2 regions of the Kitasatospora sp. NBC_00315 genome follow, and region 2 is predicted to be linked to the other one. Evidence: predicted binding sites of a transcription regulator. Region 2 holds the regulator's gene; the other holds the start of a gene.

Region 1 (15,005 bases), 1.1 Mb from region 2:
GGATGCCCGGGCCCTCGTCCTCCACCTCGAGCAGCAGGCCGCCCGGGATGCCGGAGGGCCGCGCGCGGACCGTCACGGTCCCGCCGGCGGGGGAGTGCTTGCACGCGTTGTCCACCAGGTTGGCGACCACCTGGTGCAGCCGCTCCGGGTCGGCCGTCCCGCTCAGCCCGGCCGGGTCCACCTCCAGCACCAGGCGGACGTCCCCGCGCCGGGAGAACGCCCCGCCGGCGGTCGCGCCGTCCACCGTCACGCCGCGCAGCACTCCGGCCAGGAACGGCTGGACCTCGAACGGGCGGGCGTCCAGCGGGACGACGCCGTCGTCCAGCTTGGAGAGGTCCAGCAGGTGGGTGACCAGGCGGCCGAGCCGCTCGGTCTGCTCCAGCGCGGCGCCGAGGGTGGCCGGATTGGGCTGCACGACGCCGTCGACCACGTTCTCCAGCACGGCGCGCAGCGCGGCGATCGGCGTGCGCAGCTCGTGCGAGACGTTGGCGACCAGCTCACGGCGGTGCCGGTCGGAGGCCTCCAGGTCGGCGGCCATCTTGTTGAAGGTCGCCGCCAGCTCGCCGATCTCGTCCCGTGAGGACACCTCGACCCGGCGGCTGTAGTCGCCGCCGGCCATCTCGCGGGCGGCGAGGGTCATGTCGCGCAGCGGGGCCGTCAGCCCGTGCGCGAGGAACTGCATGAAGAGCAGGGAGGCGATCATCGAGAAGATCATGATGATCCGGATCTGGGTCTCCGAGCGGATGGCCACCACGACCATGCCGCTGGCCAGGAAGACCGAGACGATCACCAGCAGGGTCAGCTTGCCCTTGATCGAGCGCACCGGGTCGAGCGGGCGGATGTCGGCCCAGACGCGGCGGGCCGCCCGGGCGGCAAGATTCGGCGGCCGGGTGCTCGTGCTCCCGGACGTGGCGGCGCTGCCGTCCCCGTTGCGCTGCTGTGGAAAGGTCATGTGTCCTCTGCCTGGTCCCCACGAATTCCCCGTGGCGGCACGGCTTCGCCGTGCACGGCAGTGGGCCCCCCGGTGGCCCATGCCGCTGCTGCCCGGTCGCTAGGCGACCGGTGCCTCCAGCGCGTAACCGACACCGTGCACCGTGCGGATCCAGCTCGCGCCGATCTTGCGGCGCAGCGCCTTCACGTGGCTGTCCACGGTGCGGGTGCCGGAGGCGTCGGTCCAGTCCCAGACCTCGGCGAGCAGCTGTTCGCGGGTGAGCACCGCGCGCGGCTGGGCCGCCAGGCAGGCGAGCAGGTCGAACTCGGTGGGCGTCAGGTGGACGTCTCCCGAGGCCAGCCGGACCCGCCGCTGGACGTGGTCGATCTCCAGTTCGCCGAAGCGCAGGCTGCCGAGCGTGGGCGTCCGGGCGGCCTGCTGGGCGCGCTCGACGCGGCGCAGCAGCACGTTGACCCGGGCGGCCAGCTCGCGCATGGAGAACGGCTTGGTCATGTAGTCGTCCGCGCCGACCCCGAGACCGACCAGGAGGTCCGTCTCGTCGTCGCGGGCGGTCAGCATCAGGACCGGGACCGGGCGCTGTGCCTGGATCCGGCGGCACACCTCCAGGCCGTCGAAGCCGGGCAGCATCACGTCGAGCACGACGAGGTCGGGCTGCCAGGTGTGGAAGCCGTCCACGGCTCCCGGGCCGTCGTGGGCCACGGCGACCTTGAAGCCCTCCGCGCCCAGCCGGGCCGCGATCGACTCGGCGATCGTGGGCTCGTCCTCCACCACCAGCACTCTGCGCTGGCTGCTCACCGCACCGCCGGTGTTGCCGGTGTCCTGCTGAATTTCTGTCACGGTCACGCCACCGCCCCCAGGGCTGCGGGCCGGCCGTCCGGGGGGACGGCGGGCTCCGCTCGTAGTCTTGTTCCGTCGTGGACTGTGCCGGGTCCGCCGTCCCTGCACGATGTGTACGGACAGGCTCGCAGGTGTGGACTGCGCACCTCTCCCGCACATGTGGCAGCGTACGGACAGCGGGCCTCTCCCGGCAGGTGGGCCGGGCATTTCCGGCCCCCGGGCCAACCCTCGGGGCCGGGACACGGCCCGTTCGGGAGTTGGCACGGGCCGATACCTTACCCGGCGAAAATTTCCCCCGTAGCGGTGCGTATGCACCCAAGCCGGTGGCACACTCCGAAGGAGCGCCCCTGCTCGTACGTGAACAGAGGGATGGTCCGGACCATGTCGGTCGGCTTCCGGGTGCCATGCGCGCGATCTTCACGACTTGTTCTCAGCGGGCTCCCAGATCCTCGACGTAACGTGAGCACGACAAGCACGGACGGAGGTGCCATGGCAGGCGCACGCGAGGGCGCCGCGCGCCCCGGGCCGCCCTACGGCGCGCTCCGGTTCGGCCTGCGCACGGGGCTGTGCGCCTGGGTCCTGCGCCGGGTGCCGACGCCCCGGCGCAACCCCTTCGCGCTCGGCTATCTCGCCGTCCTCGCCGCCACCACGCTCCTCGGCCGGCTGGCCGATCCCGCGCTGGTGCACCGCCTCCAGGAGTTCTCCAGCACCGACGGTCACCATCTGCTCCACCACCCGCTCAGGGTGCTGCTGCTCAGCGGTCTCTGGGTGGCGGGCCCGGTCTGGATGCCCTACCTGTGGGCCTTCGCCTTCACGGTGGCGCCGCTGGAGCGTCGGGTCGGCCCGGCCAGGGCCCTCGGGGTGTTCGCCGCCGGGCACGTGGTGGCCACCCTGCTCTCGCAGGGCGTGGTGCTCCTCGCGGTCGCGACCGGGCAGCTGGGCGCCGACGCGATGGACCTCCTGGACATAGGGGTCAGCTACGGCGTCCTGGCCAGCCTGGGGGCGCTGGCCGCGCTGCTGCCGCGGGTCGGCCGGCTGCTCGCGCTGGGCGGCGCGGTGCTCCTGGTCACCGAGCAGGTGGTCACCGACCGGGATCTGGTCACCGGGGTGGGGCATCCGACGGCTCTGCTGACCGGCCTCGCGCTCGGGTGGTGGCTGAGCCGCAGGCCGGGCCGTCGGGGCCGGGAGCGCGCGCCCCGCGCCGGGTGGCCCGGCCGCCGTGCGCCCGGGCGCGAGCCGCAGCCGGCCGAGGGCGCCCGTCGGCGGGCCGCGCTCGACCGGGTGTAGCGCGCCGGCGGGCCCCGGCCCACCGCGCCCACCGTCCCGGCGGCCGGTTCTTGCCCTTTCGCTGCGGGCGAACACCGGCCGGGGAACATCCCGGCTTCCGGAAACCTTAGTCAGGTCAGCTCAACTTCACTGACTGGGGAGAGATCATGGCATCGTCGTCCACACCGCTCACCCTGCCCGTCCTGCCGCTCGACGACGACGTCGTGCTGCCCGGGATGGTCGTCCCGCTGGACCTGTCCGACACCGAGGTCCGCGCCGCCGTCGAAGCCGCCCGAGCCGCCGCCACCGGCACCGCCAAGCCGCAGGTCCTGCTGGTGCCCCGGGTGGACGGCTCGTACGCGGCGGTGGGCACCCTCGCCACCGTCGAGCAGGTCGGCCGGCTGGCCGACGGCGATCCGGCCGCGCTGGTGCGGGCCGTACGCCGGGTCCGGATCGGCGTCGGCACCACCGGCCCCGGCGCGGCGCTCTGGGTGGAGACCACGCCGTTCCGCGAGTCCGCGCTCGCGGCCCCGCCGAGCGGCCGGGCCGCCGAGCTGGTCAAGGAGTACAAGGCCGTCTCCACCCAGTGGCTGCGCAAGCGCGGCGCCTGGCAGATCGTCGACCGGGTCGCCCAGATCGAGGGCGTCGGCGAGCTCGCCGACAACATCGGCTACGCGCCGTTCGCCACCGCCGAGCAGAAGCTCAAGGTGCTGCTGGAGGCCGACCAGGTCGCGCGCCTGGAGTACGCGCTGAGCCTGCTGCGCGAGCACCTCGCGGAGGAGGAGGTCAACGACACCATCCGCAAGGACGTCGAGGAGGGCGTCGCCAAGCAGCAGAAGGAGTTCCTGCTCCGCCGCCAGCTGGAGGCCGTCCGCAAGGAGCTGGCCGAGCTGAACGGGGACCCGGCCGACGAGGAGGGCGACTACCGTGCCCGCGTCGAGGCCGCCGACCTGCCGGAGAAGGTCCGCGAGGCGGCCCTCAAGGAGGTCGACAAGCTGGAGCGCTCCTCCGACCAGTCGCCCGAGGGCAGCTGGATCCGCACCTGGCTGGACACCGTCCTGGAGCTGCCCTGGAACGAGCGCTCCGAGGACGCCTACGACATCGCCGGCGCCCGCGCCGTGCTGGACGCCGACCACGCCGGCCTCGCCGACGTCAAGGACCGGATCGTCGAGTACCTGGCCGTGCGCAAGCGCCGGGCCGACCGGGGCCTGGGGCAGATCGGCGGTCGCCGCGGCGGCGCGGTGCTGGCGCTGGTGGGACCGCCCGGAGTCGGAAAGACCTCGCTCGGCGAATCGGTGGCCCGGGCGATGGGCCGCAGCTTCGTGCGGGTCGCGCTCGGCGGCGTGCGGGACGAGGCGGAGATCCGCGGCCACCGCCGCACCTACGTCGGCGCGCTGCCCGGCCGGGTGGTGCGGGCGATCAAGGAGGCCGGTTCGATGAACCCGGTCGTCCTGCTCGACGAGATCGACAAGGTCGGCTCCGACTACCGGGGCGACCCGGCCGCCGCCCTGCTCGAAGTCCTCGACCCGGCGCAGAACCACACCTTCCGCGACCACTACCTGGAGGTCGAGCTCGACCTCTCCGACGTGGTCTTCCTCGCCACCGCCAACGTGCTGGAGGCCATCCCCGGGCCGCTGCTCGACCGGATGGAGCTGGTCCGCCTCGACGGCTACACCGAGGACGAGAAGGTCGTCATCGCCCGCGACCACCTGCTCCCGCGCCAGCTGGAGAAGGCGGGCCTGGCGGGCGGGGACGCCGAGGTCGACGAGCGGGCGCTGCGCCTGCTGGCGGGCGAGTACACCAGGGAGGCGGGCGTCCGTGACCTGGAGCGCTCGATCGCCCGGGTGCTGCGCAAGGTCGCCGCACAGAGCGAGCTGGGCGAGCGCGAGCTGCCCGCCGCGATCGGGGCCGATGACCTGCGCGCCCTGATCGGCCGCCCGCACCACACCCCGGAGGCCGCCCAGGAGCCGGCCGAGCGGCGCACCGCCGTCCCCGGTGTGGCGACCGGGCTCGCGGTCACCGGCGCGGGCGGCGACGTCCTCTACATCGAGGCCTCGCTCGCCGACGCCGAGACCGGCGGCACCGGGCTGACCCTCACCGGGCAGCTGGGCGACGTGATGAAGGAGTCCGCGCACATCGCGCTCTCCTACCTGCGTTCGCGCGGCGCCGAGCTGGAACTGCCGGTCACCTCGCTGCGCGACCGCGGCATACACCTGCACGTTCCGGCCGGAGCCGTCCCCAAGGACGGACCGAGCGCCGGTGTCACCATGACCACCGCGCTGGCCTCGCTGCTCTCCGGGCGCAAGGTCCGCACCGACGTGGCGATGACCGGTGAGGTCTCACTGACCGGCCGGGTGCTGCCGATCGGCGGGGTGAAGCAGAAGCTGCTCGCCGCCGACCGGGCCGGGATCACCACCGTGATCATCCCCAAGCGCAACGAGCCGGACCTCGACGACGTCCCGGCCGAGGTGCTGGAGCGGCTCACCGTCCACCCGGTGGCCGACGTCCGGGAGGTGCTGCGCCTGGCGCTGGAGCCGGCCGGGGTGCTGGTGTCGGCCTGACGCATCCGGGCGCGCCCGACGGGAGATGACGTCCCGTCGGGCGCGCCCGCATGCTGGGACGCCCTTGTGAGACACGTCGTCACTCCAGCAGCATGGGGCCATGGATCGCCACGCCCACCTGAGCCGTCGACTCGACGTCGACCTGGCCCGCGCGTGTTCCGCGATCTGTCGCCGCGCTCTGTGACCCAGCGCGGTGACCCGCCCGGCCGTGTCCGGGTCCTACCTGTCCCAGGCACGGCCTGGGCTCCCCGGCCAGGGGAGAGCGTCCGGGTGGTGCGCACCGCTGTCCTCCCTCCCCGGCCTCCCCGGAGGGGCCCACCGCATCCCAGGACGGGAATCCCATGCGCTTCACGCTGCCCGCACGCGCCGCCGTACTCTCCGCCGCCGCCCTGCTCGCACTGGCCGGCGCCGCGCCGGCGCAGGCCGTGCCCGCCTTCGGCCCGCTGCCACCGCACAACCCGTACGCGGGCCCCGACGGCACCGCCACCATGCACGGCGACACCGGATCCTCGGACGCCACCGCGCTGCCCGGCCCCCCGCCCGGCCCGCTCACCTCGGACCGGATCGCGCTCCGGTCCGCCTGCCCGACCGTCCTGGTCGGCGCGGACGGCTTCCCGGTCGCGCTCTGCACCACGATCTTCGGGCTGGTCCCCACCGTCCACCTGCTCGACCCCGCCGACGGCCGCTCGCTCGCCGAGCTGCCGATCGCCAAGGGCTCGCTGCTCGGCGGCGTGTACGCCTACCTGGACGACCGGGACCGCCTGGTCGCCGTCGACGGCGACCGCGACCTGCTGCGGATCGGCCACCGCCGCGACGCGGCCGGCCACTGGCAGCTGTACGTCGACAGCCGGCTCCCGCTGGCCGGCGCCGTCCCGGACGGTGACGCCGTCACCGGGGTCTCGCCCGACTGGCAGGGCCGGGTCTGGTTCGCCACCGGCGGCGGCGTGGTCGGCACCGCGGACGACCGCACCGGCGTCGTCCGGACCCTGGCGCTGCCCGCCGGGGAGAAGATCGCCAACAGCATCTCCACCGCCCCCGGCGGCACCGCCGTCGCCACCACCCACGCGACCTACCTGCTCACCGCCGGCGCCGACGGAGCCCCCGCGGTCGCCTGGCGGCAGCCGTACGACCGGGGGCCGGGCCGCAAGCCGGGCCAGCTCAGCTGGGGCACCGGCTCCACCCCGACCTTCTTCGGACCGCGCACCGGCACCGACTACGTCACCGTGGTCGACAACGCCGCACCGACCGTGCACCTGCTGGTCTACCGGGCCGACACCGGCGTACCGGTCTGCTCGGTACCGGTCCTGAAGGCGGGCGGCAGCGGCAGTGAGAACTCGCCCGTCGCGGTGGGTGACACCGTCCTCGTCGCCAGTACCTACGGCTACCCGTACCCGAAGCTTCCGGACGACGCGGGCCCCGCCGTGCCGGCCTCCGCCGACTTCGTGGGCGGCCTCACCCGGGTGGACGTCCGCGCCGACGGATCGGGCTGCGACCCGGTGTGGGACACCAGGACCCGCTCGGCCGCGGTACCCCGGCTGTCCACGGCCGACGGCCTGATCCACACCTTCCTGCGCCTGCCCGTCATCCCGTTCACCGACCTCACCTCGATCACCGACCCCTACTTCTACGCGGAGATCGACCCGCGGACGGGCGCCACGGTGCGCACCGCGTACGTCGGCGCCACCTCCCTCTTCGACACCCTGCAGATGGTCGGCTCCATCGCTCCCGGCGGAGTCGTCTACCAGGGCACCACCACCGGAGTCCTGCGGGTCACCGCGCCGTAGCGGACCGGGCCGGCGGCGGCCGCCGCCCCGCGCCCCGTCCCGGAGCTGGGCCGGGGCGCGGGCCAGGCCGAGCGAGGACCGGACCGGGCCGGCGGCGGCCGGTCGTCGTGGGACACTGCGGGGATGCCGTCCCCCACCCAGCGCGTCCTGGCCCGAGTGCCGGCCCGGATGCGTCCGTTCCTGGTGAAGCACCGGACGCCGGTGAAGTTCCTGCTGGTCGGGAGCACCTGCTTCGTCCTGACCATGATGGTCAACCTCTCGCTCAAGCTCACCGTGCTGGAGCACAAGCCGGTGGTGGCCCTGACCGTCGCCACCGTGGTCGCGACCGTCGTCTCGTACGTGCTGAACCGCCAGTGGTCCTTCCGGGCGAACGGCAGGCAGCGCGAGGCGGTCCTGTTCCTCCTGGTCAGTGCCGTCGCGATCCTGGTCAACGACGTGCCGCTGATCGTCTCGCGCTACCTGCTGGACCTCCGCGAGCCCGACGTCAGCGCGTTCACCCAGGAGGCCGCGGACTTCGTCAGCGGCCTGCTCGTCGGCACCCTGGTGGCCATGGTGTTCCGCTACTGGGCGATGCGGCGCTGGGTGTTCGTGCCGGTGGCCGACCCCGAGCCGGTGGCCGAGGGCCGCCCCGAGCCGGTCTCCCGGGCCTGAGATCCTTGGTGTGAGAGAGGCGGCGAGCGATGCGTGAGACGGACACCCGCAATTCCGGCCCGGCCAGCCAGCAGGGCATGAGGCGGGCGAACCTGGCCCTGGTGCTCGGGCAGATCGCCGAGGGCCCCCGATCGCGCGCCGAGGTCGCCGCGGCCACCGGACTGACCCGCGCGGCGGTCTCCTCGCTCGCCGAGGAGCTGCTGACCGCCGGGCTGCTCACCGAGGCGGGCCAGGCCACCCCGAGCGGGAGGGTCGGCCGGCCCGGCACCGCACTGGGGCTGGCCCCGGACGGACCCGGCGGCCTCGGGGCCGAGATCGGCGTCCAGCACCTGGCGGCCTGCGTGGTGGACCTGAGCGGGGAGGTCCGCAGCTGGCAGCGGATGGAGGTGCCCAACCGGGGGCGCCGGCCCGCCGCCGTCCTCGCCGACCTCGCCGAACTGCTGCACCGCGCCGCCCGGGAGTCGGGGCTGCGCCCGGCCGGTCTGGCCCTGGCCGTGCCGGGCCTCGTCGGCGCGGCCGAGGGCATGGTCGAGCGGGCTCCCAACCTCGGATGGTCCGGTGTGCCGGTCGCGGCCGAGCTGCGGCCGGCGCTTCGTGCCGCCGGGGCGGAGGAGCTGTCCGGGCTGCCGATCGAGGTGGACAACGAGGCCAACCTGGGCGGCCTGGCCGAGCTCTGGCTGGGAGGGCGCCCCGGTGACTTCTTCCACCTGTCGGCCGAGGCCGGCATCGGCTCCGCGATCGTGGTCGGCGGGCGGCTGCTGCGCGGGGCGCGCGGCTACGCGGGAGAGCTCGGGCACGTACCGGTGCACCCGGACGGGCCGCCGTGCGCCTGCGGGGCGCGCGGCTGCCTGGAGCAGTACGCGGGTGAGGCGGCGGTGCTGCGCGAGGCCGGACTGGAGGGCGTCCTCGGCGACTGGGTCGGGCTGCTCGCCGAGCGGGCGGCGGCCGGGGACACGGCCGTGCTGGCCGCGTTGAGCGGTGCGGGCGCCGCGCTGGGCATCGCCGCGGCCGGTGCGGTGAACCTGCTGGACCCGGCGGAGCTGGTGCTGGGCGGCGGCTACGCGGAACTGGCGCCCTGGCTGCTGCCGGCGATGCGCGTGGAGCTCGCCGGGCGGGTGACCGTCCGCCCCTGGGCCGACGACTGGCTGACGGTCTCCGAGCTGGGCCGCCGCGGACCGCTGCTGGGCGCCGCGGTCGGCGTGGTCCGGGCGATCGTCGCCGACCCGGGGCACTTCTCCGGACGGGGGTCCGAGGGGGTGTGAGGCGCGGGGAAGGCGCGGGGGAGGCGCTGCGCTCCGGCGGCGCACCCCCGCGCCGAGCGCGCTTCCGGGCGGCGCGCGGGTAGGGGTGCGCGCGGGTAGGGGTGCGCGCCGCTCAGGCGAGGGCCGGGGCCGGGTCGCGCTCGCGGCCGGGCCGGTAGGCCACCGCGACCAGGGTCACGGCGACCCCGACGACGGCCCAGGCGGTCAGCACCATCAGGGGGACGGCGATGCCGGTGGCGCCGAAGTACGCGATCGAGCGGGCCACGTCGGTCCCGGCGCCGTTCGGGAACCACGCGCCGATGGCCCGCCAGAAGGCCGGCATCAGTGGGGGCGGGAACACCCCGCCCGCGCTGGGATTGCCGAGGACCACGAACAACAGCACCGCCAGCCCGATGCCGACGATCCCGAACAGGCACTGCAGCGCCATCGTGAAGGCGCCCACCCCGAACACCACCAGAGTGCCGAGGCCGATCAGCCCCCAGGTGGAGCCGGGCAGCGCGTGCAGCACCGGGCCGACGATCAGGGCGCCGCCGACGCCGGCCGCGATCGAGTACAGCGCCAGGGCGCCCAGCCGGATCAGCGCGCGGGCGGTGTTGGCGGGCCGGGAGCCGGCGCTGATGCCGAGGATCGAGGCGACCAGGTAGCCGCCGACGCACCAGCCGATCACCAGGTAGAAGGAGGAGAGCCCCTCGGCGTCACCCGGGGCCAGCGGCACCACGTCGTCGACCACGACCGTCCGCCCCTGGTTCTTGTCGATCGCGGTGACGATCGTCTCGGCGGCCCTGGCGGCGGCCGGGCCGCGCGCGTCGGCGACCAGCAGGGTGTCCTGGGTGCCGCTGGGGTCGAAGAGCAGTGCCGCGTAGATCTTCTGATCCTTGATCCGCGCGACGGCGGTGTCCCGGTCGGGGGAGGTGGAGGTCCTGACCGCGTCGTCCGGCACCGCCTCCAGGGCCGCCACCAGCTTCGGCTGGACCGCCGGCGGGGCGACGACGGCGATGGAGAGCTGATGCGGCGTCGGGTGATGCAACGCGCCGACGTACGACACGATGAAGGCCAGTTGGAGGAGGAGGACCGCGACCACCAGCAGTGCTGTGCGAGGGGTCACCGCATCCTTGAGTTCCGCGGCGAAGCCCGGCTCGGAGGCGGCCATCGACATCTCCCTACTGTCAGGACGATTGGGTGCCAATCAGATGATTCGTACCATCACGTACGTCTCTGCCCGGGAATCCCGCGCCGATGTCTGCGCGATACTGGCGGGGTGAGTGACGAGCAGGCTCTGCTGGCGGTGGAGCGGGAGATCGCCCTGCTGTTCCGGCGGGGGCGGGCCAGGGTCGGGGAACTGTCGCGACAGGTGCACCCGGAGCTGGAGGGCATGGGGTACAGCATGCTCGGCTTCGTCGAGCAGGCCGGCAAGGTGCGGCTGACCGACATCGGGGCGCACTTCTCGGTCGGCAAGGCCACCGTGAGCCGGCAGGTCAAGGCGCTGGAGGAGATCGGGCTGCTGGCCCGGGAGATCGATCCGCTGGACCGCCGGGCCGCGCTGGTGTCGCTGACCGAGGACGGTACGGCGCGCTATCTGCGGGTGCGCGACGCCCGTACGGCGCGGTTCCGGGAGTTGCTGGAGACCTGGCCGCAGGACGACGTGGTGCGCTTCGCCGACCTGCTGGTGCGCTTCAACGACCTGACCGAGGAGCCGGCCGGGAGCTGACCGGCGGCGCCGGTCGTGGATCGGGCGCGGGCCGGGCGCGGCGTCCCCCGGGGAGTGGATTCACCTGTCCCGACGGCCCGGCAAAGGGCGGGCAAAGGGACCTGGCGAGAACTTTACTTGGGCTTGAAGAAAGTTGCCCGGGTCAACCATCCTCTTTATGGTTGCTCAAGGCAACAAATTTTCGTACCAAAAAGCCGAAGGACCCCGATGACCGTCAGCTCCCCCGTCTCGACCGGAGCCGCCACCACCGACGACACCCCCATGACCCACCGGCAGGTGCTCGAAGCCCTCTCCGGGCTGCTGCTCGGCCTCTTCGTCGCGGTGCTCTCCTCGACCGTGGTCTCCAACGCCCTGCCCAGGATCCTCACCGACCTGCACGGCGGTGAGTCCGCCTACACCTGGGTGATCACCGCCGCCCTGCTCTCGCTGACCGCGTCCACCCCGATCTGGGGCAAGCTCTCCGACCTGGTCAGCAAGAAGCTGCTGGTGCAGATAGCACTGGTCATCTACATCGTCTCGTCGGCCCTGGCCGGCCTCTCCCAGAACACCGCCGAACTGATCGGCTGCCGGGTGCTCCAGGGCGTCGGCGCCGGCGGCGTGACCGCGCTGGCGCAGATCTGCCTGGCGGCGATGGTCCCGCCGCGCGAGCGCGGGCGCTACAGCGGCTACTTCGGCGCGGTCTTCGCGCTGGCCACCATCGGCGGCCCGCTGATCGGCGGTGTGATCGTCGACACCGACTGGCTCGGCTGGCGCTGGTGCTTCTACGTCGGCATCCCGTTCTCGCTGATCGCGATCCTGGTCCTCCAGCGCACCCTGCGGCTCCCGGTGGTCAAGCGCAAGGCGAAGATCGACTACCTCGGCGCCACCGTCATCACCGGCGCCGTCAGCCTGATGATGATCTGGATCACGCTGGCCGGCAAGAACTACGCCTGGGTCTCCTGGCAGACCCTGGTGATGGTCGGCGGCGGCGTCCTGCTCGGCGCGCTCGCCCTCCTCGTCGAGAGCCGCGCGGCCGAGCCGATCATCCCGCTGGCGCTCTTCCGCCACCGCACCGTCACCCTCGCCGCCGCCGCCAGCGTGCTGGTCGGGGTGGGGATGTACGGCGCGACGACCTTCCTCAGCCAGTACTTCCAGCTGGCCCGGGAGAAGTCGCCGACGATGGCCGGCCTGATGACGCTGCCGATGATCCTCGGCCTGGCGGTCTCCTCCACCGTCGCCGGCAGACTGATCACCCGGTACGGCCGGTGGAAGGGCTTCCTGGTGGCCGGGACCTTCCTGCTGGCGGTCGGCTTCGGCCTGCTCGGCACCGTCCGGGACGACACCGGCTACGGCTGGCTCTCGCTCTACATGGCGCTGGCGGGCATCGGGCTCGGCCTGACCATGCAGAACCTCGTCCTGGCCGTGCAGAACACCGTGCCGCGCAGCGAGCTCGGCGCGGCCAGCTCGGTGGTCACCTTCTTCCGCACGATGGGCGGCGCGATGGGCGTCTCGGCGCTCGGCGCCCTGATGACCAACCGGGTCGGCCGCTACCTCACCGAGAACATGACGGCCGCGGGAATCCCGGCCGGCCAGGGCGGCGCCGGCGGCAGCGAGATCCCGGACCTGCACACGCTGCCCGCGCCGGTGGTCCCGCTGGTCACCGACGCGTTCGGCCACGGCGTCGGTGTGGTCTTCCTGGTGGCGGCGCCGTTCGCGCTGCTGGCCTTCCTGGTGGTGCTCTTCATCCGTGAGGTCCCGCTGCGGACCGGGAACGGCGGCTGAGGGCAGGCCGTCGATCGGGCCTGCCGTCGAACGAGCCCTGCCGTCGATCGGTCGGGCGGCGGACAGTCCGCCGTCGAACGGTCCGCCGTCGAACACCGCGACGACGAGCAGCCGGGCGGCGACGGGCCCGGCAAGGACGGGAGCGCGGGCCGGCGGCGGAATCTCTCCGCCGCCGGCCCGCGCTCCCGTCCGTCGTGCGCCCGCCCCGTGGGGCGTGCGGCTAGCCCGCGATCAGGCTCAGTCCGTACAGCACCGCGCCCGCGCAGGCGGCGAAGCAGACGCTCGCGCCGGCCAGGGCGAGCGAGCCCCGGCCCGAGGTCCGGCCCGGCGCCGAGCCGCTCTCCGGGGCGGCCTCGCGGCGGGACAGGGCCAGGATGCCGAGGGCGAAGACCGCGACCACGGTGACGGTGATGCCGAAGCTGATACCGGCCGTCTGGGCCAGCGCGTTCCACTTGATGTTCATGGCGTTGCCCTTCAGGCCGCGACGGTGGTCTGGACGGGGGCGGGGGAGGCCGCCGTCGGGACGGGGGTGACCTCGACCGCCGCGCCGTCGCGGACGTTGCCCGAGTGCACCGGCTGGCGCCGGGAGAACAGGTACATCGCACCGGAGCCGGCCACCAGGACCGCGCCGACCACGACGACGCCCCAGGTGCCCTGGTCCGCGACGAAGGCCGCTGCGCCGGCCACCAGGGCGGCGGCGGGCAGCGTCAGGCCCCAGGTGTAGACCATCCGGCGGGCCATGCTCCAGTTGAGCTGGCGCCTCGGGCCGCCGAGACCGGCGCCCATGATGCCGCCGGAGCAGACCTGAGTGGTGGAGAGGCCGTAGCCCATGTGCGAGGAGGTCAGGATGACCGCGGCGGCCGCCGTCTCGGAGGAGAAGCCCTGCGGCGGCTGGATGTCGGCGAGGCCCTTGCCCATCGAGCGGATGATGCGCCAGCCGCCCATGTAGGTGCCGAGCGCGATGGCCGCGCCGGCGCCGATGATCACCCAGGTGGGGGGCAGCGCGCCCTTGGGCAGGGCGCCGACCGAGACCAGGGTCAGGGTGATGATGCCCATCGTCTTCTGGGCGTCGTTGGTGCCGTGGGCCAGCGAGATCAGCGAGGAGGAGGCGATCTGGCCGGTCTTGAAGGCCTTGGTGGTCGTCTTCTCGTTGCCGCGCGAGGTGATCAGGTACGCCAGCTTGGTGGCGCCCCAGGAGGCCAGGCCGGCCACGATCGGGGAGGCCACGGCCGGGATGAGGATCTTGGTCACCACGGTCGTGAAGTTGACGCCGCCGAAGCCGACACCCACCACGGTGGCGCCGATCAGGCCGCCGTACAGCGCGTGCGAGGAGCTGGACGGCAGACCTCGCAGCCAGGTCAGCAGGTTCCAGAGGATCGCGCCCACCAGCGCCGCGAAGATGATCGACGGATGGAGGCCCGCCTTCTCGTTGACGATGCCACCCGAGATGGTGGTGGCGACCTTCACGGACAGGAAGGCGCCCGCGAAGTTGAGGACCGCCGCGATGGTGACCGCGACCTTGGGCCGCAGGGCGCCGGTGGCGATGGAGGTGGCCATCGCGTTCGCGGTGTCGTGGAACCCGTTGGTGAAGTCGAAGGCGAGCGCCGTGATGATCACGACGGCTACCAGGAACGAGATGTGTTCCATACCCAAACAATCGTCGTAGTTGTCGCACTGATGTTGGTGTCACGGGCGACCGTAGGGATGGTGGATGAACGGAAGGTGAACTGGATCGGACGTTGCGGTTCCCGGCATGTCCGGGAGGTTGCGTAGATCTTGTGAAAACGTGGAGAGAGCCCCTCTGTTCGGGCATTTTCGGGCGGATCATCCGACTTCGATGGGGTTTGTTGAGACCTGTCTCACAGTCACCTGCGGGTCCGCCCCTCCGGTGGCCCCGCCGTCCCTGAAGAATTCATCAATATGTACGGGCACGGTCTGTCTCGGTCCGGCTCCGGCATGACAGGATTCGGCGGAGATCCGGAAAGCCATGCCGAAGAGCTACCGGGGCGGGGAGGGCAGTCCGATGGGCGGGGCGTTGCGGCGTACGGAATCGACCGGGGTACGGCCGTGGGTCCGGGCCGCCCTCAGATGCGGCGCCGTGCTCGCCGTGGCCGCGCTGTCACTGCCCTTCGCGACCCAGGCCGCGTTCGCCGCGCCCGGGCCGACCCCCTCGGCCACCGCGCCGACCGTGGCCCCCGGCGCCGATCCGCTCGCCGACGCCAA
Region 2 (15,005 bases):
CTGGGCGCCGAACTCCGCACGGAGGCCACCCGCCTCCTGGTCCGCGCCGAGAGCCTCCCCAGCGCCCTGGACGGCCTCACCCGGGCCTATGACGCGGTGCCGCGCCGGCTCGACCAGCCGGGCAGCTCCGAACTCATCGAGGGGCACACCCACATCCGCCACCGGATCACCCAGCTGCTGTCGGACTGCACCGAGGAAGTGCTCACCGTCCAGCCCGGCCACCGGCCGGCGGCGGCCATGGAGATCGCCACCCGGCAGGATCTCGCCCTGCTCGGCCGCGGACGGGCCCTGCGCACGCTCTACCAGCCCTCGGTGCTCGCCGAGCCCGCGGTGGTGGCCTACGCCTCGCGCGTCACCGCACAGGGGGCTCAGGTCCGCGTCCTGGACGAGGCGTTCCACCGGATGATCATCTTCGACCGTACGGTGGCGGTCATCCCGGCGGCCGACGACCACACCCGGGCGTCCTTCGTGACCGATCCCGCCGCGGTCGCCTTCCTGGTCGGCGTGTTCGAACGCGACTGGACCCGCGCCGAGACCGTCGAATGGGACACGGCCGGGGTGAAGGGCTCCGCCCACCACGCCGCCGATCGCGTCGGCCGCCTGCTGGCCTCCGGCCTCACCCAGCGCGCCGTCGCCACCCGGATGGGCCTCAGCGAGCGCACCGTGGCCGGCCACATCTCCCGCCTGCGCGAGCGCCACGGCGCCCAGACCCTCTTCCAGCTGGGCTGGCAGATGCGCGGGGGCCGCGGTGACTGAACGCCACCACCCCGGCAGCCACGGGGCGGCGGGCTTCCTGCTCCGCTCTCGCGGGTGGACACGCCGTGTCCCCGTCCGGTGCGAGCTGCTCGCCGGACCGGCCGTCACCGGCGGCCGAGGGACCACGGCGACGCCCGGGGGTGCGGGCGAGGGCGGTACGGCGTTCGTGGCGGGCGCGGCGGGGGCCGGGGCCCGGGCGGTACGCCGGCCGAACGGGAGCGGCAGGGGGACGGTCGGGTGCGGGGAGCCCGGGGGGAGCCCGGCGAACGGCCGGTGCGGGCGTCAGCCGGTCGCGGCGCCGGTGGTCCAGAAGTCGAACGGGCCGACGGCCGGCGGCTGCTGGCGCGGAATGGTGAACTGCTCGCCGGGCGCGGTCCAGAAGCCCTCACGCAGCGACAGCGCCATGCCGGCCCAGTCGAGTGCCGTCTCGACGGTGTGCCGCAGGGCCTCCTGCGACCAGGTGTCGTCGAAGACGAGCGGCAGCACCGGGGCGACCTGCTCGATGGTGGCGATCAGCGGGTTGTGCGTGATCGCCTCGTCCACCAGCAGGACGACCGGCTTGCGCAGCGCCGAGGCCCAGCCGAGCTCCAGGCTGACGCCGGCGCTGAGCGGGGCACCGACGTACGCGAAGACGAGGTCGGCGGTCTGCAGCGCGCGGAAGTCCGACGGGACCCGGGGCTCCGGCACCCGGCCGGCCACCGTCCAGGCGTCGCTGTGGTGCGCGCTGTAGACGGCGGCGCCGCTGCGCAGGAGCGTGGAGCGGAGCGTCGTGAGGCGGGTGCGGCTGGCCAGGGTCACCACGCTGTCCGCCGGCCCGGTCAGTCGCATCAGCGGCGCGGCGAGGAACACGCGTGCTCGCCGGCCCTCGGGGGCATGGCCGGCGTGGTCGCGCTGGTAGGGCTCATTCATGTCGACTCCGTCGAAAGGCCGACCGGGTGAGTGCCATATCCCAGTGGGCGAAGCGGCTGTTCGGAACATGCTCAGGGGTTGACAGGGCATGGTTTAACATGGAAAAGATGAAGTGCGCATGACGATTGCTGACGCTTCGTCGCTCAACGATCGGTCGGTGCACTGATCGTGTCCCCGGGCGCGGTGACGAGTCCACTGGCACGTGGTGTCATCTCACTGCCAGGCAGTTAGATGACACGCCGAACACGCCCGATCGATACCCCGATCCTGGAAGAGTGAGCACGCCCTCGAACAGGTGAGACGAGTGCGTCACTGACATGCCCGTGGTTGTGCACCATAATCGGCCCAGTGGCTCGAACAAGGTCGAACGAGCCGAGAGCAGCTTCGTCTGATGGGAAGTGGTCCTCGTGCGCAACGCGCGCCGTTTCGTGGCATCGGTCATACTCGCCGGCGCGGCGGTCCTCTTGAGTTCGGGTCCGGTTCACGCTGATGTGATCTGGACCCGCGCCGAAGGCTCCCAGGCCCAGCCGGCAACCGCACCGGCAGCGCCCCCTGTGGCAGGCAAGGCCACCGTCACCACGATGGCCGACGTGATCTGGACCTGAGGCCCGGATTATTCGGAGTCGTCGTCGCTGCCGAACAACGGCAGCGCACGATGACTCTCCGACAGCTTCCAGCCGAGCTGGAAGAGCGTCTCTGCGGCGTACTCCTCACGCAGGTCCGCGATGTGCCTCGCCAGCGTGCGCTCACTGAGCCCGAGGTTGCGCGCGATCACACGGTGCCCGACGCCCTGCAACATCATTCGGAGAATGTTCTCCCGCAATCTGGAGAGCACCTCGGGCGGCACCTCGTGACCCCCCTGAAATGGGATGGCCCGCTCCCAGCAGCTCTCGAAGAGGCTGACGAAGAAGCCGATCACGGCTTCGTCCCGGATGAACGCCGCCCGCTCGGTGTCCCCGCTGATCGGGATGATCGCCGTGGCGCGGTCGACGACGATCATGCGGGTAAAGGGCTCGGCAAGAGTGCGGACCTCACCGCCCGCCTCGGTCATCGCGGCGACGTATTCACGGGTCGGCGCCGAGTAACGGGTGCTCGGCTGGTAGATCGTCCGCCGGGACACACCGCGCCGGAGCATGCCGACGTCGAGCGCGATCGCCGCCGCGGTCGGGAAGGAACGGGCACCGCCTCCGGGCTGGGCGCTCAGCACCTCCTTGGCGCTGCTCTCCATCAGCTCGGCCAGCCGCTGGTTGATCTCGGTCTTGCCGTGCAGGTGCTCCACCGGCCCACCGGCCTCGGAACCCCTGCCTACCTGGCCGTACGCCTGGCTGAGCTCCTGGAAGTCCGCCGGCAGCGCGACCGCCCGGCTCAGCAGCTCCAGGGCCCTGCGCTGCCAGGCCGCGCTGAGCCCGGCGGAGAGCAGTTTCGGATCGACGGCGATCAGCGTGCCGGGATCCTCCACGTCGGGCACGAGCAGGCCGATGTCGACCAGTTCGCGCAGATGGCCGTCCTCGTTGACATCGCCCTCGGCGGGAATCAGCCGACCGTGTGCCTGCACGGCGGCCTTGTACAGAGCGCGGGCTTCGGGCGACAGGCGGCCGAGGCCGCTGGCTGTGAGACCCGGCTCCTCAGCCCCACCCATGCGCGGCTCCTTGCCTCTGACCGAACCTTTGCTCCCGGTCCGGTAGCGAGTCCTGCACGATCCTAAGCCGCAACTGTGGCACAGGGGGACCGAGCATCGCACAGGGATCCGGCGGGAGATGGTGCGGGAGGCAGACTGCCACGTCGGCGGGCCGATGGACACCCCCTGTCCGGGGGGCAGGCTTTTTCCGTGACGACGCCGTGCGGCCGGAAGGATCCCGGGCCGCACGGCGTCGTCATACGAAAAACGGGAACTAGCGCTTCGGGCGCCACACCACCAGCGCGCTCGACTGCGTGACCTGCTGGTAGGGCACCAGGTCACGCCGGTAGGAGGCGTGCACGGCGGCCTCCCGCTGCTGGAGCGCGCTGGCGGCGCCCTCCAGGGAGTCGGCCAGTTCGGTGATGCGCGACTGCAGCGCGGCGACCTGGTTCTCCAACTCGATGATCCGCTTGATTCCCGCCAGGTTGATGCCCTCGTCCTGGGAGAGCCGCTGGACCTCGCGCAGCTGCTGGATGTCCCGGGCCGAGTAGCGGCGGCCACGGCCGGCCGTACGGTCGGGGCAGACCAGGCCGAGGCGGTCGTACTGGCGCAGGGTCTGCGGGTGCAGCCCGGACAGCTCGGCGGCGACCGAGATGACGTAGACCGGGGTGTCCTCGGTCAGCACGTACGCGGGCACGCCCGCCGGGTTGCGGGTGGCACGGCCGGGGCGGGGGCCTCCGGGGAGGCCGTCGCCGAGGCCGACACCGATCGAGTCACGGTTCATGTCGGGTCACGCTCCCTCCGCCGCCCGGAAGAGGTCGGCTCGCGGGTCGTCCGAGGCGGTGGCCTCGCGGTACTGCTCCAGGGCCGACAGCGCGTCGCCGGTGACGTGCTGCGGTACCACGACCTCCACGGTGACCAGCAGGTCCCCGCGGGTGCCGTCCTTGCGGGTGGCGCCCTTTCCACGAGCCCGCAGCGTGAGGCCGTTGGCACTCCCCGCGGGCAGTCTGAGCTTCACCGACGGGCCCTTGAGTGTCGGCACCTCGATGGTGCCGCCCAGCGCCGCTTCGGGGAAGGACACCGGCACCGCCACCGTCAGGTTGTCGCCCTTGCGCCCGAAGACCGGGTGCGGGTCGACGTGCACGAGGACGAAGAGGTCGCCCGGCTGGCCGCCGCGTTCGCCCTGCGCGCCCTTGCCCTTGAGCCGGATCCGCTGCGCGTCCTGGACGCCGGCCGGGATCCGGACCTGCATGGTGCGGGCGGAGCTGGCGCGTCCGCTGCCGTGGCAGTCGGCGCACGGGTCGTCGACGATCATGCCTCGGCCCCGGCAGTCCCGGCAGGGCTCGGAGAGCGCGAAGGCGCCCTGGCCACGGCTGACGGTGCCGGCCCCGACACAGGTCGGACAGACCCGCGGGGTGGTGCCGGCCCGGGCACCGGTACCGCTGCAGCTACGGCAGGGGGCCTGACTGGTCATCCGCAGCGGCACGGTCGCGCCGTCCACCGCCTCCTCGAAACTGAGGGTGACCTCGGTCTCGACGTCGGCACCCCGGCGCGGCTGGGCCTGCCGGCCGCCCCGGCCGAAGAGGCCGCCGAACACGTCGCCGATCCCGCCGCCACCGCCGCCCTGGGGGCCCTGGGTGCCGGTGAAGAGGTCGCCGAAGTCGAAGCTGTAGTTGCCGCCGCCGGGGCCGCCGGAGCGGTAGCCGCCGTTGGCGAAGAGGGTGCGGGCCTCGTCGTACTCCTTGCGGCGCTTGTCGTCCGACAGGACGTCATAGGCCTCGGAGATGTCCTTGAAGCGGTCCTCGGCCTTGACGTCGCCCTTGTTGGCGTCGGGGTGGAACTCGCGGGCCAGCTTGCGGTAGGTCTTCTTGATCTCCGCCGAGGTGGCGTCCTTGGGCACGCCGAGGACCTTGTAGTAGTCCTTTTCCACGTAGTCCTTGCCGCTCATGGCTGCCGCCACCTCCCAGAGTCAATAGATCCGTGCTCAGTGGATCCGCTGCCGACGGTATCGGAACCGTCGGCGGATACGGCGCTGCGGAGCCGTTCGCCGTACTGGACGACGTACGACCCCGCAGCGCACAGGGTGTCAGCTTTCCGCGCCACCGTCAGCCTTGTCGGCGTCGCCGTCCTCCGCCTTGTCGGCGTCGTCCGGGGCGGCCGTGGTCTGGGTGCCCGGCTGGGGCTCCGCCACCGCGACCATCGCCGGGCGGATGATCCGCTCGCCGATCCGGTAGCCCGGCTGGAGGATCTGCACGCAGGTGTCCTCCGTGACGTCCGACGAGTAGCTGTGCATCAGCGCCTCGTGGATCGTCGGGTCGAAGGGCTCGCCCTCCTTGCCGAACTGCTGCAGGCCCAGCTTGGCGACGACCGTCTCCAGGCTGTCGGAGACGGACTTGAAGCCACCCGTCACCTCGCCGTGCTCGCGGGCCCGGCCGATGTCGTCCAGGACCGGGATCAGGCTTTCCAGGATGTTGGAGACCGCGATCTCACGGACCGTCATCCGATCCCGCTCGACCCGCTTGCGGTAGTTCTGGTACTCGGCCTGGAGGCGCTGGAGGTCACCAGTGCGCTCGGCCAGCTCACGCTTGGCAGCGGCGAGCTCCTCCGAGGTGTTGTCGCCCGAGACAGCCTCTTCGGCGGCCTTCAGGACAGCCTCCTCGGCGGTGGAGTCGTCGCCGGGCTCAGCGCCCTGCGGCTTCTCCGTCATGCCGCACCACCCTTGGGCTTCTCGTCGTCGACGATCTCGGCGTCGACCACGTCGTCCTCGGGGGCCGCACCGGCCGACGCGCCGTCACCGGCAGCGGCGGCACCGGAGGCGTCGGCGTTGGCGTAGAGCGCCGTGCCGAGCTTCTGGGCGGTGGTGGAGACCTTCTCGGTGGCCTCGCGGATGGCCGCGATGTCCTCACCCTTGAGGGCGTCCTTGAGCTCGCCGATGGCGGTCTCGACCTCGGTCTTGACGTCGGCCGGGAGCTTGTCGGCGTTGTCCGCGATGAACTTCTCGGTCGAGTAGACGAGCTGCTCGGCCTGGTTGCGGGTCTCGACCGACTCGCGACGCTTGTGGTCCTCCTCGGCGTACTGCTCGGCCTCGCGCATCATGCGCTCGATGTCGTCCTTCGGCAGCGCGGAGCCACCGGTGACGGTCATCCGCTGCTCCTTGCCGGTGCCGAGGTCCTTCGCGCCGACGTGCATGATGCCGTTGGCGTCGATGTCGAAGGTGACCTCGATCTGCGGCAGGCCACGGGGGGCCGGGGGCAGGCCGGTCAGCTCGAACATGCCGAGCTTCTTGTTGTACGAGGCGATCTCGCGCTCGCCCTGGTAGACCTGGATCTGCACGGACGGCTGGTTGTCCTCGGCCGTGGTGAAGATCTCGGAGCGCTTGGTCGGGATCGTGGTGTTGCGCTCGATCAGCTTGGTCATGATGCCGCCCTTGGTCTCGATACCCAGGGACAGCGGGGTGACGTCGAGCAGCAGGACGTCCTTGACCTCGCCCTTCAGGACACCGGCCTGCAGGGCGGCGCCGATGGCGACGACCTCGTCCGGGTTCACGCCCTTGTTGGCGTCCTGACCGCCGGTCATCTCCTTGACGAGCTCGGCGACGGCCGGCATACGGGTCGAGCCACCGACCAGGACGACGTGGTCGATCTCGGAGAGCGAGATGCCCGCGTCCTTGATGACGTTGTGGAACGGCGTCTTGCAGCGCTCCAGCAGGTCGGCGGTCAGCTGCTGGAACTGGGCCCGGGTGAGCTTCTCGTCCAGGTGCAGCGGGCCCTCGGCGGAGGCCGTGATGTAGGGCAGGTTGATCGACGTCTCGGAGGACGAGGACAGCTCGATCTTCGCCTTCTCGGCGGCCTCGCGCAGGCGCTGGAGCGCCATCTTGTCCTTGGAGAGGTCGACGCCGTGACCGGACTGGAAGACCTTCACCAGGTGGTCGACGACCTTCTGGTCCCAGTCGTCACCACCGAGGTGGTTGTCACCGTTGGTGGCCTTCACCTCGACGACCCCGTCGCCGATCTCCAGCAGGGAGACGTCGAAGGTGCCGCCGCCGAGGTCGAAGACCAGGATGGTCTGGTCGTCCTTGTCCAGGCCGTAGGCCAGGGCGGCCGCGGTGGGCTCGTTGACGATGCGCAGGACGTTGAGGCCCGCGATCTCACCGGCCTCCTTGGTGGCCTGGCGCTCCGAGTCGGAGAAGTACGCCGGGACGGTGATGACGGCGTCGGTGACCGTCTCGCCCAGGTAGGCCTCGGCATCCCGCTTGAGCTTCTGCAGGATGAAGGCGCTGATCTGCTGGGGGTTGAAGTCCTTGCCGTCCAGGTTGACCTTCCACCCGGTCCCCATGTGACGCTTGACCGAACGGATGGTCCGGTCGACGTTGGTGACCGCCTGGCGCTTGGCGACCTCGCCGACGAGCACCTCGCCGTTCTTGGCGAAGGCGACGACGGACGGCGTGGTCCGAGCGCCCTCGGCGTTCGTGATGACGGTGGGCTCGCCACCCTCCAGAACGCTGACGACCGAGTTCGTCGTGCCGAGGTCGATACCGACCGCGCGTGCCATCGTAAATACCTCCACGGAAGAGTTGAGCTTTACAGGCTCAAGCATGCATGACGAGATGCTCACCGTCAACAGCGTTGAGTGGACACCACTCAACTTTGCTGCGCCGCCTCCTCCCCGAAGCCCCCCGACCAGCGCCCCAGCCCCCGACCCCGACCCCGACCCCAACCCCGGACCAGCCGAGCCCCCACAGCCCGCGAGCGAGCCGAAGGGGCGCGCCGGTGCCGAAAGGGAGAGAGCGAGGAAGGGAGCGAAGCGACCGCGGGAGCGACGACCGTCGGCACCGGACCAGAGCGCCCCGGAGGTGAGCCGAGCCCCCACAGCCCGCGAGCGAGCCGAAGGGGCGCGCCGGTGCCGAAAGGGAGAGAGCGAGGAAGGGAGCGAAGCGACCGCGGGAGCGACGACCGTCGGCGCCGGACCGAAGCGCCCCGGAGGCGAGCCGAGCCCACCCAACAGAGGGGCCATGCGGGTGAGCAGGCCCTAAGTGACTGCCGCCATACCTGCCACGTCTTCTGACCGGAGGTTAACGCGCGGTAATCTCCGCCGAGGTCCACCCAGCAAGTTACCGATGAGTACAATCGGTCCGGACCTTACTACCCGTGCACACCCAGCCGCAGGAGACGGAGAGCCGATGCAGCTAGCAGCGATCGTCATCTCGCTGGTCACCACTGTGATCGGCACCGCGCTCGCCGCCCGTGCGGCCGCGTACATCTACCAGGTGGTGAAGACCGGCCAACCGGACTCCACCCGCACCGGCAACCCGGTCGCCCGGACCAGGACGGTGGCGGTCGAGTTCCTCGGCCACACCCGGATGAACCGGTGGGGCGTCGTCGGCGTCGCCCACTGGTTCGTCGCGGTCGGCTTCTTCACCCTGATCAGCACCCTGGTGACCGCCTTCGGCCAGCTCTTCGACGCCGAGTGGGTCATCCCGGTGATCGGCCACTGGCTGCCGTTCGAGATCTTCACCGAGCTGGTCGGCGCCCTCACCACGCTGGGCATCGCCACCCTGATCGTGATCCGCCTGCTCAGCCTGCCCGGCCGGGCCGGCCGCAAGTCGCGCTTCGCCGGCTCGATCGCCTGGCAGGCCTTCTACGTCGAGTACACGATCCTCGGCATCGGCATCTGCATCATGGTGCTGCGCGGTCTGGAGGGCGCCCTCGCGGGCGTCCAGTCGTACGAGGCCGCCTACCTGATCTCCTACCCGCTGGTGGTGGCCTTCCGGGGCCTGTCGCGCGGGACGTTGGAGAACCTGATCTACCTGTTCGCGATGCTGAAGATCTGCATCTCCTTCGCGTGGGCGATCACCATCGGCGTCAACCCGTCGATGGGCGTGGCCTGGCACCGCTTCCTCGCCTTCTTCAACATCTTCTTCAAGCGCGAGGAGGACGGCGACGTGGCGCTGGGCGCGCTGCGCCCGATGACCAGCGGGGGCGCCCCGATCGACTTCGAGGACCCGGCCGACGACGCCGTCTTCGGCGTCTCCCAGGTCGAGCACTTCTCCTGGAAGGGCATCCTCGACTTCTCCACCTGCACCGAGTGCGGCCGTTGCCAGTCGCAGTGCCCCGCCTGGAACACCGGCAAGCCGCTGTCCCCCAAGCTGCTGATCATGAGCCTGCGCGAGCACGCCTTCGCCAAGGCGCCGTACCTGCTGGCCGGCGGCGGCAAGGACGCCGAGGGCAACGAGATCGCCACGGCCGAGCAGCTCAAGGACGTCCCCGCGGCCGCGCTGGCCGAGGCCGAGCGCCCGCTGGTCGGCACCGCCGAGGAGAACGGCGTCATCGACCCGGACGTGCTCTGGTCCTGCACCAGCTGCGGCGCCTGCGTCGAGCAGTGCCCGGTGGACATCGAGCACATCGACCACATCGTCGACATGCGCCGGTACCAGGTGATGATCGAGAGCTCCTTCCCGACCGAGGCCGGGACGATGCTCAAGAACCTGGAGAACAAGGGCAACCCGTGGGGCATGGCCACCAAGGCCCGCCTCGACTGGGTGAAGGAGCTCAAGAAGGAGACCGGCATCGAGGTGCCGGTGATCGGTGAGGACATCGACCCCGCCGAGGTCGAGTACCTCTACTGGGTCGGCTGCGCCGGCGCCCTGGAGGACCGCGCGAAGAAGACCACCAAGGCCTTCGCCGAGCTGCTGCACACCGCGGGCGTCAAGTTCGCGATCCTCGGCAAGGAGGAGACCTGCTCCGGCGACTCCCCCCGCCGCCTCGGCAACGAGTTCCTGTTCCAGATGCTCGGCGCGCAGAACGTCGAGACGCTGAACGCCGCGCTGGAGGACGCCCCGACCAAGCGGATCGTGGCCACCTGCCCGCACTGCTTCAACACCATCGCCAACGAGTACCCGCAGCTGGGCGGCCACTTCGAGGTCATCCACCACACCCAGCTGCTGCAGCACCTGATCGACGAGGGCCGACTGCTGCCGGTCAACCCGGTCGAGGGCCTGATCACCTACCACGACCCCTGCTACCTGGGCCGGCACAACAAGGTCTACAGCCCGCCGCGCGAGATCATGGACAAGGTCCCCGGTCTGCGCCAGCAGGAGATGCACCGTCACAAGGAGCGCGGCTTCTGCTGCGGCGCGGGCGGCGCGCGGATGTGGATGGAGGAGCGGATCGGCAAGCGCATCAACAACGAGCGGGTGGACGAGGCGCTCTCCCTCAACCCCGACATCGTCTCCACCGCCTGCCCGTTCTGCCTCGTGATGCTCTCCGACTCGGTGAACGGCAAGAAGGCGTCGAACGGCGGCGCCACGGGCGAGGGCGCCGTGAAGGAGCACCTGAAGGTCGTCGACGTCGCCCAGCTGCTGCTGGACTCCGTCAAGGCCCTGCCGGGCGCCGAGGCGCAGAGCGAGACCGTCGACGCCTGACCCCCGTTCGGGTCATTCGTCCCCGGCACCGCCCGCGCGGCGCCACGCGACAGTTCTGCTACAACCCGGGCCCGGCCCACGCCACTCGGCGTGGGCCGGGCCCGGTCGTACGACGGGCCACCGGGCCCGTACCTCCCGCCGAACGGGCAGCCGACTGGACCTGCTCTCACGGGAAGGAAATACAGTAGGCGCCTGACCCGCGCCGTGCGGGTCCGGCCCGCACCCGGAGACCGACCGGGAGGGTCACACCGAACAGCGGAGGCGCTGTGGCCGCACCGCGGCGGCGCCGCACCGGAGCACAAGGGGAACAGCGCAGACCATGACCGAGGCGATCATGCTGGTCGGCGGCAAGGGCACGCGACTGCGCCCGTTGACGACCCACACCCCCAAGCCCATGCTCCCCGTGGCGGGCGTCCCCTTCATCGCGCACCAGCTGGCCCGCGCGGCGGCCGCCGGGGTCACCCGGGTGGTCCTGGCCACCTCGTACCTGGCAGAGGTGTTCGAGGACCACTTCCAGGACGGCACCCCGTACGGCATCGAACTGGTCTACCTGACCGAGCGCGAACCGCTCGGCACCGGCGGCGCCATCCGCAACGCGGCCTCGGGCCTGACCTGCGGGCCCGACGACCCGGTGCTGGTCTTCAACGGTGACATCCTGTCCGGCGTCGACATCGCCGCGCTGCGCGACGGCCACGTGGCCGCCGGCGCGGACGTCACCCTGCACCTCACCCGGGTCGAGGACCCGCGCGCCTTCGGCCTGGTGCCGACCGCGAAGGACGGCCGGGTGCTGGAGTTCCTGGAGAAGCCCGAGACGCCCGAGCAGATCGTCACGGACCAGATCAACGCCGGCTGCTACGTCTTCACCCGTTCGGTGATCGACCGCATCCCGGCCGGCCGGGAGGTGTCGGTCGAGCGCGAGACCTTCCCCGAGCTGCTGGCCACCGGCGCCCTGCTGCGCGGCGTGGTCGACACCTCGTACTGGCTGGACCTCGGCACACCCGCCGCCTTCGTGCGCGGCTCCGCCGACCTGGTGCTCGGCAAGGTCGACTCCCCGGCCGTCCCCGGCCCCACCGGTGACGCCCTGCTGCTGCCGGGCGCCACCGTCCACCCCGGCGCCGTACTCGGCGCCGGGACGGTGGTCTCCGAGGGCTCGGTCGTCGAGGCCGGCGCCATCGTCGAGGGCAGTGTGATCCTGCCGGGCGCCTCGATCGGCCCCGACACCCTGGTGAAGGACTCCATCGTGGGCGCGTACGCGGTGATCGGCGCCCGCACCTCGCTCGACGGCGCCGTGATCGGCGACGGCGCGACGGTGGAGGCCGACAACGAGCTGCCCAGCGGCATCCGGATCGCCTGCGGCACGCTGCTGCCGGTCGGCGCGGTACGGACCACCGCCGGCCCCGGCGGCTGCCCGGCCGGCGCCTCGGCGGCGGCCGCCATCCACGCGCCGAGGGTCGGCGCCGAGCGCTGAGAGCGGCGGGGCGGGCGGCTCCGGGAGACCGGCCGGCGCCGCCCGCCCGTCACAGGCTCGCTGCAATCCGGTCCGGGCCCCATGATCGACCGCCGTCCGGGCGGCGGTACCGGTACCTTCGGAACGTGGCTGGCAATCGATACGACAACGGTCCGGGCGCCGACCCCCGGGGGTGGACGGCTCCCCCTGGGGGGCACCCGCAGCAGCAGTACGGGCAGACGGGCGGACCCGAGTACTTCACGGCGCCCCAACGCCCCGGCCCCGCCGCGGGGACGCCCGGTGGATCTGGCGCGTCCGGGAACGGCGCGGCCGGTGCGGCCGCGTCCGGGACGGACGGCTACGGGCCGCCGCAGGGACCGTACGACCCCCGGGCCCCGTACACCCCTGCGCCCGGGCCCCCGCAGGGCGCTTTCGACCCGTACGCCTCGGACCAGCCCGGCCACACCCGGGCCTTCCCGACCGGGGAGGGCGCCCCGTACGGCGACGGCTACCCCCAGCAGGGGTACCCACAGCAGGGCCACGGCCAGGACGGCTACGACCCGAGCGGCTACGGCCAGGACGGCTACGCGCCCGAGTACGGCCAGGACAACGTCGCCGTCTACCGGGCCGGCGGCCAGTCCGCCCCGCACGTCTCGGGGCCCCGGCCGCGCTGGCGCGAGCTGCTGACCGGCATCTACCGCTCGCCGTCCGCCACCTTCGACCGCGCCCGGGACCACCAGGTCTGGCTGCCGGCGCTCACGGTCTCGGCGGTCTACGGCGTACTCGCCGTGCTCGGCCTCGGCCTGACCCGCGACGACGTGCTCGACTCGACCTTCACCGTCGCGCTGACCGCCCTCGCCGCCGCGGCCGTCGTCTTCAGCGTCGCCGGCGCGATGCTGGGCGCCGTCACCTACGGGCTGGCCCGGCAGTTCGGCGGCGACGGCCCCTGGCAGTCGACGGTCGGCCTGGCCGTCCTGATCGGCTGGACCACCGACGCGCCCCGCCTGCTGCTCGCCCTGTTCCTGCCGGCCGACAACGTGGTCGTCCAGGCGGTCGGCTGGGCCACCTGGGTGCTCTGCGCCGTCCTGCTGACCACCATGGTCCGCCGGGTCCACGACCTGCCCTGGGGCAAGGCCGCCGGGGCCGCCTCGCTGCAGCTGCTGGCCCTGCTCGTCCTCATCAAGCTGCCGACGCTGGGCTGAGCCGCCCACCCGCGTGCCGCCCTCGTACCACCCACGTCCTCGCACCACCTGCCGCACCACCCACCCTCGTACCACCCGCTCGGAGCCAGCGAATGACCCTCTCCACCACCCATGTCACCTTCCCGTCCGGGGCGGTGTCCGGCGAGTCACCCGTGCTCGCGGTCCACCCGCTGACGGACGGCCGGTACGCCGTCGTCACCGGCGCCACCCCGTTCCACCCGCTCGACCACACCTGGCCCGACCAGCCCGCCGACACCGGCACGCTCACCGTCGACGGGATCGAGCTGCCGGTCGTGGACTGCCTCACCGGCGCCGTCGGCCCGGACGGCGGCGACCTGCTGGTCGGCGCGGACATCCCGGTGCGGCGCGGCGACGAGGAGTGGGCCTGGCTGGTCCTGCACGTGCTCGCCGGCGACCCGGGCGACATCACCGGCCGTCCGGCCGCACTCGCCGTCGACACCCGGCGCCGGGCCGCACTCAGCGCCTCGCACAGCGGCTGCCACCTGCTCGCCCTGGCCCTCAACGCCGCCCTCGCCCCGCGCTGGCGCAAGGATCCGGGCCGCGCCGACGCCTTCGGCAACCCGGACTTCGACAGCCTCGCGATGGCGTCCTCGGTGATGGACACCGAGGCGAGCACCGACACCTACCGGCTCGGCAAGTCGCTGCGGAAGAAGGGCTTCACGGCCGAGGCCACCGACGAGCTGCCCGCCCTCGCCGATGCGCTGCCCGCCCTCACCGCGGCCGTCAACGACCTGCTCGCCGCCTGGGTCGCCGCCGACGCCGCCGTCCGCATCGAGGCCCCCGGCCCCGAGCTGACCGCCCGCCGCCAGTGGCACTGCGAGCTGCCCGAGGGCCCCGCCACGATCTTCTGCGGCGGCACCCACCTGGGCCACCTCGGCGAACTGGCGGAGCTCCGCACCGAGCTGCGCCTGACCGAGGACGGCGGCGAGCTGACCGCGATCACCCGTCCCAAGCGCGCCTGACACCCCCGGACACGCCGACGGGCGGCCGCTACCGTGCTGGGAGCGGCCGCCCGTTGCTGCGTTCTCCGACCGGACCGGGTCAGACCTGGGAGCGGTGGAAGTTCAGGTGCGAGCGCGAGGCCGTCGGGCCGCGCTGGCCCTGGTAGCGCGAGCCGTAGCGCTCGGAGCCGTACGGGTGCTCGGACGGCGAGGAGAGCCGGACCAGGCAGAGCTGGCCGATCTTCATGCCCGGGTAGAGCTTGATCGGCAGGGTCGCGACGTTGGACAGCTCCAACGTGACGTGCCCGCTGAACCCGGGGTCGATGAATCCGGCCGTGGAGTGCGTGAGCAGCCCGAGCCGGCCGAGGCTCGACTTGCCCTCCAGCCGGGAGGCGACGTCGTCGGGCAGCGTGATGACCTCGTACGTCGACGCCAGCACGAACTCACCCGGGTGCAGGATGAACGCCTCGTCGCCCTCGGGCTCGACCAGCCGGGTCAGATCCGGCTGCTCCTCCGAGGGGTCGATGTGCGGGTAGCGGTGGTTCTCGAACACCCGGAAGAAGCGGTCCAAGCGAACGTCGATGCTTGAAGGCTGGACCATCGAAGGGTCGAAGGGGTCGATGACGACCCGGCCCTTGTCGATCTCGGCACGAATGTCCTTGTCAGAGAGCAGCACGCTTCGAGGTTACGT

The links. Region 2 encodes HspR, which represses chaperone genes until heat shock. Its sites were predicted from a motif close to TTGAGNNNNNNNNNCTCAA; they were not measured.
Region 1: the regulator HspR is predicted to act here: its motif matches at 3,182-3,200, upstream of lon (endopeptidase La).

The regions. Positions count from the first base shown of each region.
Region 1 covers NZ_CP108025.1:3,136,347-3,151,351, reverse strand. Annotated here, with positions in the region: gene OG823_RS12565 (sensor histidine kinase) at 1-952, opposite strand, end outside; gene OG823_RS12560 (response regulator transcription factor) at 1,052-1,789, opposite strand; gene OG823_RS12555 (rhomboid-like protein) at 2,279-3,076, shown strand; gene lon (endopeptidase La) at 3,223-5,616, shown strand; gene OG823_RS12545 (hypothetical protein) at 5,958-7,400, shown strand; gene OG823_RS12540 (GtrA family protein) at 7,524-8,051, shown strand; gene OG823_RS12535 (ROK family protein) at 8,081-9,313, shown strand; gene OG823_RS12530 (DUF3533 domain-containing protein) at 9,426-10,463, opposite strand; gene OG823_RS12525 (MarR family winged helix-turn-helix transcriptional regulator) at 10,572-11,021, shown strand; gene OG823_RS12520 (MDR family MFS transporter) at 11,229-12,782, shown strand; gene OG823_RS12515 (hypothetical protein) at 13,003-13,245, opposite strand; gene OG823_RS12510 (anion permease) at 13,257-14,429, opposite strand; gene OG823_RS12505 (NlpC/P60 family protein) at 14,770-15,005, shown strand, end outside.
Region 2 covers NZ_CP108025.1:4,285,104-4,300,108, reverse strand. Annotated here, with positions in the region: gene OG823_RS17535 (LuxR family transcriptional regulator) at 1-756, shown strand, start outside; gene OG823_RS17530 (hypothetical protein) at 1,039-1,665, opposite strand; gene OG823_RS17525 (hypothetical protein) at 2,073-2,270, shown strand; gene OG823_RS17520 (hypothetical protein) at 2,279-3,304, opposite strand; gene OG823_RS17515 (heat shock protein transcriptional repressor HspR) at 3,558-4,067, opposite strand; gene dnaJ (molecular chaperone DnaJ) at 4,074-5,231, opposite strand; gene grpE (nucleotide exchange factor GrpE) at 5,370-5,990, opposite strand; gene dnaK (molecular chaperone DnaK) at 5,987-7,834, opposite strand; gene OG823_RS17495 ((Fe-S)-binding protein) at 8,463-10,703, shown strand; partial or broken gene OG823_RS17490 (sugar phosphate nucleotidyltransferase) at 11,023-12,087, shown strand; gene OG823_RS17485 (YIP1 family protein) at 12,297-13,352, shown strand; gene OG823_RS17480 (metal-dependent hydrolase) at 13,445-14,335, shown strand; gene dcd (dCTP deaminase) at 14,415-14,990, opposite strand.